Regions from separate parts of the Pantoea sp. Lij88 genome, predicted to be linked through region 1. Evidence: predicted binding sites of a transcription regulator. Region 1 holds the regulator's gene; the other holds the start of a gene.
What was found. Region 1 encodes PurR, which represses purine synthesis genes. Its sites were predicted from a motif close to CANGCAAACGTTTGCNTG; they were not measured.

Region 1 (4,073 bases):
ATGCGCTGGCCGATGGCCGGGTGGAAGTGGCGATTGGGGCCACCCAGGCGATTCCGGTGGGCGGGCGTTTTGCGTTTCGGGATATGGGCACCCTCAACTGGCGCTGCGTGGTCGCGCCCGATCATCCACTGACGCAGGCGAGCCAGATCGATGATGACACGCTGCGAAGCTGGCCATCACTGGTGCTGGAAGATACCTCGCGAGCGCTGCCGCGCCGTATGACGTGGACGCTGGATAACCAGCGCAGGCTGGTGGTGCCGGAATGGCAGACCGGTCTGGAGTGCGTGCAGGCGGGATTGTGTGTGGCGATGGTACCGGGTCATCTTGCCAGACCGCTGCTCGACAGCGGCGATCTGGTTGAACTGACACTGCCGGTGGCGTTCCCGGATAGCCCCTGCTGCGTCAGCTGGGCCGAGGATCGCGCATCACCGGCGACAGGCTGGTTACTCAGCTATCTGGGTGATGCGCAAACGCTTAATCAGGAGTGGTTAAGCGAGGATTAACGGCGATAGTCGCGGAACGGACCATCAGCCACAGAACGACGTTCAATCAGCGTGGGATGGACTTCGATCGTTTGTGAAATTTCACGCTTACTGGTGATGCGGTCCAGCAGCATATCCAGCGCTTTTTCCCCCAGCTGAGCTTTAGGCTGATGTACGGTCGTCAGGGCGGGTGCGAAATAGCGGGCGTTGCGCACATTGTCATAACCGATCACCGAAATATCCTGCGGGACGCGTAACCCCATCTCGTCAGCGGCGCAAATCGCGCCCATCGCCATGATGTCACCGCCGCAGAACACCGCCGTCGGGCGCTGTTTCTGCGACAGGATCTGCTGCATCGCCTGATAGCCCGATTCCGGCTCAAAGTCACCCTGCACAATCCACTCGGCACGCGGCTGGATACCCGCTTCTTCCAGCGCTTTCAGGAAACCGGCATGGCGTCCGCCACCGGTATTGCGCTCCATCTGGCCGGGGATAGCACCAATATCACGGTGTCCACGTTCAATCAGATAGCGTCCCGCCAGATAGCCGCCCTGGAAGGCATTATCCAGCACCGTGTCGGTGAAGTCGGCGCGCGACTCGCCCCAGTCCATCACCACCATCGGGATATTGCGGTTCTCTTCCAGCATCTGCAACAGGTCGTCCGGATATTCAGAGCACATCACCAGCAGACCATCGACGCGCTTCTGCGCCATCATGCTGAGGTAGGCACGCTGCTTTTGCAGATCGTTGTGCGCATTACCCAGAATCAGCGTATAGCCTTTGTCAAAACAGTGATTTTCAACCGCTTCAATAATTTCAGCGAAATAGGGTGCTTCGCTGGAGGTGGCAAGCAGGCCCAGCGTTTTGGTGTGGTTCACTTTCAGGCTGCGCGCCACGGCGCTCGGCGAGTAGTGCAGTTCCTTGATCGCCTGCCAGACCGCGTTGCGCGTCTCTTCAGCGACAAAGCGGGTTTTATTGATGACGTGCGAAACGGTGGTCGTTGAGACGCCGGCGCGTTTCGCCACATCTTTGATTGTTGCCATGAAAATCGGACTCCAGTGCTTATCTAAATCTTTGATAAGCGTAGTGTTAAACGTTTGCGTCTGCTCAGGGATTTTTCCGCAAAAATGCAGCTTTTCTGGTCGGTAAACAGGCCGCTGGCGGAGAATAAACGCCTTAAAAGATGCGCAAACGGAATCAGAGTTGCGCGCGTTGCGCAACAAAGGCGGGATTCTAACAAGGCTGGACGGATAAAACGAGATTTTTACCGGGTCGTGTGGGAAAATGCCATAACCCTACAAATTGTGTGACTAAGGAGCATGTAATGAGTACCGATCTTAAACTGGCGTTAATGACCACTGCGGGCTGTCTGCTGATGATTGTGGCCTTTAGTTTTACCGCCATTCTGCACTAACAAAAAAGCCGGGATTATCCCGGCTTTTTCTGACTGTTCTGCTGCTCAGCGTATGGTTTTCGGCGTCATCACCCGACGGGCACCAATGTAGTGGCGCTGCCAGTAATCTTCCCCTAATGCGCTGATCTGAATATCTTTTCCGGTACGTGGCGACTGAATAAACTTGCCATCGCCAAGGTATACGCCGACGTGGTCCGCAGTACCGCGACCATTAATACGGAAGAAGACCAGATCGCCTTTCTCCAGTGACTCACGCTTGATGGGTGCCGCGTCACGCAGGTGATACATCTCGTTAGCGGTACGTGGGATCTTAAACTTCACCAGATCTTTATAGGCGTACCAGACCAGACCACTGCAATCAAAACCGGTGTGAGGTGAGGTGCCGCCCCACTGATACGGTTTACCCAACTGGCCCATCAGCTTGGTCATCGCGGTTTCACGGGCCTTCTGATAGCGCTGACGGTGGGATTTACTCATCTTAATGGTGCCTGGCTCGCTGGCGATAACCTCAGCCGTTTTCAGCTGGCGCTGATGACCATAGCGTTTCTTCTCTTTATTTTTTTCTTTTGTTTTGCTGATACGGGCGGTTTTGAGCGAGGTCTTCTTAGCAGGCGTCTGTTTAGCAGTGAGTTCGACTTTTTTCTGTTTTTTAGTTTTGAGTTTTTGAACAGGGCTGAGGCGAGTTTTTTTGGTCACCGTTTTTACCTGGCGACGCTTGCGGCGCTCATCGTCGCGCGCACTCTTTTTTTCTGCTTTATGCGAACTGACGTTCACCGGCGCGTGCGGGGAAGCAGCAGCGACGTTGAAAAACAGTTGCGCAAAGGCCAGCATGAAAAGCGTAATGATTAAACGCATAGTCCGTTGATTAGTTAAGTTGTCAGGGCCACTACGCACCGCGACAAAGTTGAGATTAATCTGATCCAGGATCAGCGCCCAGGCCATTCTAGTCCAGTTCGTTTAAAAACTGTAATGCCTTTTAATATTAATCTTTGCAACCCACGCAATCGCGCTGAAAATGAACATTTTCAGCGTCTTATATCAACGAAATTATTACGAATTATTAAACTGTTACCAGCTGTTAATAAACAGGAAATCAGGCGTCCCGAAGCAGGACTTAACAATGATGGCGATTTAATCGGGCAGCGGTCAAAATCTCATTTTCAGTCACGCTGCGAAGTCGCTACAATAAACAAACACGAAGTGACGAATTAAGGAAGGCAATTATGAGTACTGTAGAAAAAATTCAGCGCCAGATCGCAGAAAACCCGATCCTGCTGTACATGAAAGGTTCCCCGAAACTGCCTAGCTGCGGTTTCTCTGCACAGGCGGTACAGGCGCTGTCAGCCTGTGGTGAGCGTTTTGCTTACGTGGATATTCTGCAGAACCCGGACATTCGTGCCGAGATGCCGAAGTTCGCTAACTGGCCAACCTTCCCGCAGCTGTGGGTCGATGGTGAACTGGTCGGTGGCTGCGACATCATCGTTGAGATGTTACAACGTGGTGAACTGCAGACGCTGATCAAAGAGACTGCAGAAAAGTTTAAAGAAGCAGAATAAAAAAAGGCCGACAGCATGTCGGCCTTTTTCATTGCGGCATCCCTTATGCGGATGTCGTGGCTTCTGCGTCGCCTTCTGCGAAGGGCAGTGGCCAGCCACCTAACCGTTTCCAGCGGTTCACCAGCTCGCAGAACAGTGACGCGGTCTGCTGAGTGTCATAGAGCGCCGAATGTGCCTGCGTACTGTCAAACTCCATTCCCGCCGCAATACAGGCTTTCGCCAGCACCGTCTGACCCAGCACCAGTCCGCTCAGCGCTGCAGTATCAAAGGTGGCGAACGGGTGAAACGGATTGCGCTTCAGGCTGGCACGTTCTGCTGCCGCTGACATGAAGTTCAGGTCGAAGGTGGCATTATGCGCCACCATAATGGCGCGATTGCAGCCGCTGTCTTTAATGCCCTTGCGCACCATTTTGAAAATGGCGTGCAGCGCGTCATATTCACTGACTGCGCCGCGCAGCGGATTACTCGGGTCGATACCGGTAAACGCCAGCGCTTCGGGATGCAGCAGCGATCCGACAAAGGGTTCAACGTTGAAATGCAGCGTCTGGTCGATCTGAATCCATCCCTCTTCATCCATTTTCAGCGTGATAGCGGCAATCTCCAGTAACGCATCGGTTTGCG
Region 2 (4,073 bases), 210 kb from region 1:
ACCGTGACGCAGATCCTCAACCGTAATCAGCTGTTTGCCCTGCAACGCAGAGACCAGCGTCAGGCAGCTGTTGACCGTTTCATACTGCATTTCTCCCCCGACGGCTTTACCGAGAGTGACGCTGCACGCGCCGCAGTCGCCTGACGCGCAGCCCTCTTTGGTGCCAGGACGATGCTGCCGGGTGCGCAGGTAGTTGAGCACCGTGAGATTGGGGTCGAGCGCATCTTCGCTGACCAGCTGGTTGTTTAACAGAAACTGGATCATGCGGCTTGCTCCTGTGCATCGCGCTGCCAGACCGGACGACCACCGACCCAGGTCTGGGCAATGTTGCGGTCGTCGCCCAGCGTCATTAATACAAACAGTTTTTCCCAGATATCTTTGCTGTTGCCGATGCGCAGCTGCTGCAGCGCAGAGACCGCCGGGTCGAGCACCACAAAGTCCGCCTCTTTGCCGATGTTGAAATTCCCGATCGCGTGGTCGAGATCCAGCGCGCGCGCGCCGCCCAGCGTGGCGTGATAAAAGGCTTCGGCGGCGCTGAGCCGGTAGTGCTGCAGCTGGCCGACTTTGTAAGCTTCACCGAGGGTCTGCAGCATATTAAAGGTGGTGCCCGCACCAACATCGGTGCCGATCCCCACTTTCACGCCCTGCTGCCAGCTGCGTTTGATGTTAAACAGGCCGCTGCCGAGGAACAGATTTGAGGTAGGACAGAAGGCAATCGAGGAGTCGGTGTCGTGCAGACACTGCCACTCTTCCTCCTCCAGATGCAGACAGTGCGCAAAGACGCTGCGGCGACCGGTCAGCTGGTGATGATGATAAACATCCAGATAGCCCTCGCGCTCCGGGAACAGCTCTTTCACCCAGGCGACCTCCTGCGGGTTTTCGCTGAGATGGGTGTGCAGCCAGGTATCCGGGAACTCCTGACGCAGCTGCTGCACTTTTGCCAGCAGCTGCGGGGATGAAGTCGGCGCAAAGCGCGGCGTCAGGGCGTAGCTCAGCCGTCCACGCTGGTGCCAGCGCTCAATCAGCGCCCGCGTCTGCTGGTAGCTCTGTTCCGGGGTTTCGGTGAGGTTATCAGGCGCATTGCGATCCATCATCACTTTACCGGCGATCAGACGCATGTTCAGGGCTTCGGCTGCGCTGAACAGCGCCTCCACCGATTGCGGATGGACGGTGCCAAACACCAGCGCGCTCGTGGTGCCGTTAGAAAGCAGCTGATGCAGAAAGAAGGCGGACATCTTTGCAGCATGATCCGGGCAGTGATACTGCGCTTCGACCGGGAAGGTATAGTGATTCAGCCACTCCAGCAGCTGTTCGCCGAAAGCGCCAATCATCTCTGTCTGCGGATAGTGAATATGGGTATCGACAAAACCCGGCACGATCAGCTTGCCACGCAGGTCAGTAACCGGATGCCCCGCCAGCATCGCCTCGCTGTTCTCCCAGCTATCCAGCCCCACCACGTGTCCGTCACGCAGCAGCAGTACTCCATCCTCCAGATAGCGTGCCTGCCCGGCCAGGTCGTCGGGATGATCCACCACGCCTTTAAAGTCAAAGAAGGTGGCGCGTATCGCCGTGTCGGTTGCTGATAGCATGGGTATGTCCTTTCTGAATGCTGATTTAATGATGCAGGTAATTCTCTCTTTAATACCTTGCAACCTGCGTGCCAGAACTGGAATAGAATAAAGGCCTTATATTTCAATGAAATAACCACGAACAGAGGCGTTGCGCAACAAAAATGGCCTCTCCTGCCTTAGCAACCGTTTGCGGAGCCAATGCAAACGGTTGCGAATCAAAATGGGGCACAGTGATCAGGTTGAGTATGGCCTGATGTCCGTAAATCTGCCCTTTTCCGGTGCAGGCTGCCCCGAAAAGGCGCAACGCTTCGCCCGGTAAAATCCGTTTACAGGCAGGGCGGCTTTTCCACGCGCAGAAGCGGAAATGAAATGCTATGGTGAAGCCATCGACTCTGAAAATGGCATAAGGAACAGTGAGATGATTATTTTTGTCACCGGCGCGACCGCCGGTTTTGGTGAAAGCATCACCCGCCGCTTTATTGAGAACGGTCACAAAGTGATTGCCACCGGACGCCGCGCCGAACGTTTAAAAGCGCTGAAGGATGAACTGGGCGAGAACCTGTATACCGTACAGCTGGATGTGCGTAACCGTGCCGCTATCGAAGAGGCGGTGGACCAGTTACCGGCTGAATGGCGCAATATCGATGTACTGGTCAACAACGCCGGTCTGGCGCTGGGCATTGAGCCTGCGCACAAAGCCAACGTTGAAGACTGGGAAAACATGATCGACACCAACACCAAAGGCCTGGTTTACATGACCCGCGCCCTGCTGCCACACATGGTGGAGCGTGATGTGGGCCATATCATCAACATCGGATCGATTGCCGGTAGCTGGCCATATGCCGGTGGCAACGTTTATGGTGCGACCAAAGCCTTTGTCCGTCAGTTCAGCCTGAACCTGCGCACCGATCTGCACGGCACCGCGCTACGCGTGACCGACATTGAACCGGGTCTGGTGGGCGGTACGGAGTTTTCCAACGTGCGCTTTAAAGGCGATGATGACAAAGCCGGTCAGGTCTATGAAGGCGCTAAAGCACTGACGCCGGAAGATGTGACAGAAGCGGTCTGGTGGGTCGCCACGCTGCCTAAGCATGTGAATATCAACAGCCTTGAGATGATGCCGGTCAGCCAGACGCTGGCGGGCCTGAAGGTTCATAAGCCGTAAATTTCTGCCGCGCCAGCCCGTCCGGCTGGCGCTATCCGCGTCCCCAGCCCATCACAATAATCAGCATGCCGCTGAACGCAATCAGTGCCCCGCTCCAGTCCCACGCGCTCAACTTCACGCCATCCACCACCCGTAACCAGAGCAGTGCCGTGAGCACATAGACGCCACCGTAGGCGGCATATACCCGCCCGCTGGCGGCAGGATGCAGGGTCAGCAGCCAGACAAACAGCGCCAGGCTCGCCGCAGCAGGCAGTAACAGCCAGGCTGAGCCGCCTTTTTTGAGCCACAGCCACGGCAGAAAACAGCCGGTTATCTCCGCCAGCGCGGTAACAAAAAACAGCAAGGCGGTCTTAATCAGCACCCTTACCTCTCCTGAACGTAAACAAACGTCTCACCACTGGTTGGCAAAGAAACGGCGATGATATACTAAGCATACCCGCTGCAACAGCCGTCGCAGATGGCGATGTTTGCGTTAACTAAAGGATAGTGTGATGAAAAAAATGATCCCTGCTGTGCTGATGGTTCTGTTGTCTGGTATGGCTTTAAACGCTGGCGCGACCACCAACCGTCTGATCATTGAAGATGGCAGCACCGCGCTGGGCAATGAAGCGGCGCGCCAGGATAAAGAGCAATGGAATGACACGCGCATGCTGCGTAACAAAGTGAACACCCGCGTCGAAAAAGAGTTTGATAAGACCGATCGCGCCTTTGATACCCGCGATAAATGCGAGCAGAGCCTCAATCTCAACGCCTACTGGGAACCTAACACCCTGCGTTGCCTGGATCGCCGTTCAGGTCGCCCGGTAGCGCCGTAAATTTGAGCTATAGTAATGACGGACGACTAACATAAGGAAGACGTGATGAAGCTACAGAGGGTTTTGTTAAGCGCGGCGTTTTTAGCTCTGCCGCTGATGGCACAGGCATCCTGCGAGTCGGTGAAAGCCGATATCAGCCAGAAAATTATTCAGAACGGTGTGCCTGAATCAGGTTTTAGTCTCGACGTTGTCGCCAATGATCAGGTCGATCAGGCGGGCGGTCAGGTCGTCGGACATTGTGAAAACGACACACAAAAGATTGTTTATAAGCGTACAGGCCGGGACGACGAAGCCAGCGTCCCCGCCAGTGCCGGCAGTTCTCAGGACGCGCCTGCACAGTAGTCAGATTCAAATCAGGGCGACATCCTGTCGCCCTGTCTGCTAGTCCGCCTGTTCCGGCCGCTGACGCGGCATCATCCATGCCACCCCCACCGCAAATAGCGCAATGACCAGTGCTACCACGAACACCCAGTGCAATGATGTCGCTATCGCCGCGACCATCTGCTGCAGGGTTTCCGGCTG

Region 2: the regulator PurR is predicted to act here: its motif matches at 1,769-1,786, upstream of guaD (guanine deaminase).

Annotation. Positions count from the first base shown of each region.
Region 1 is NZ_CP118269.1:2,242,175-2,246,247, reverse strand. It holds gene punR (DNA-binding transcriptional activator PunR) at 1-503, shown strand, start outside; gene purR (HTH-type transcriptional repressor PurR) at 500-1,525, opposite strand; gene cydH (cytochrome bd-I oxidase subunit CydH) at 1,807-1,896, shown strand; gene PU624_RS14265 (C40 family peptidase) at 1,942-2,751, opposite strand; gene PU624_RS14260 (Grx4 family monothiol glutaredoxin) at 3,117-3,452, shown strand; gene rnt (ribonuclease T) at 3,496-4,073, opposite strand, start outside.
Region 2 is NZ_CP118269.1:2,027,669-2,031,741, reverse strand. It holds gene xdhA (xanthine dehydrogenase small subunit) at 1-264, opposite strand, end outside; gene guaD (guanine deaminase) at 261-1,589, opposite strand; gene ydfG (bifunctional NADP-dependent 3-hydroxy acid dehydrogenase/3-hydroxypropionate dehydrogenase YdfG) at 1,990-2,736, shown strand; gene PU624_RS13220 (YnfA family protein) at 2,768-3,094, opposite strand; gene PU624_RS13215 (DUF1283 family protein) at 3,228-3,551, shown strand; gene PU624_RS13210 (DUF1161 domain-containing protein) at 3,597-3,893, shown strand; gene PU624_RS13205 (MDR family MFS transporter) at 3,933-4,073, opposite strand, start outside.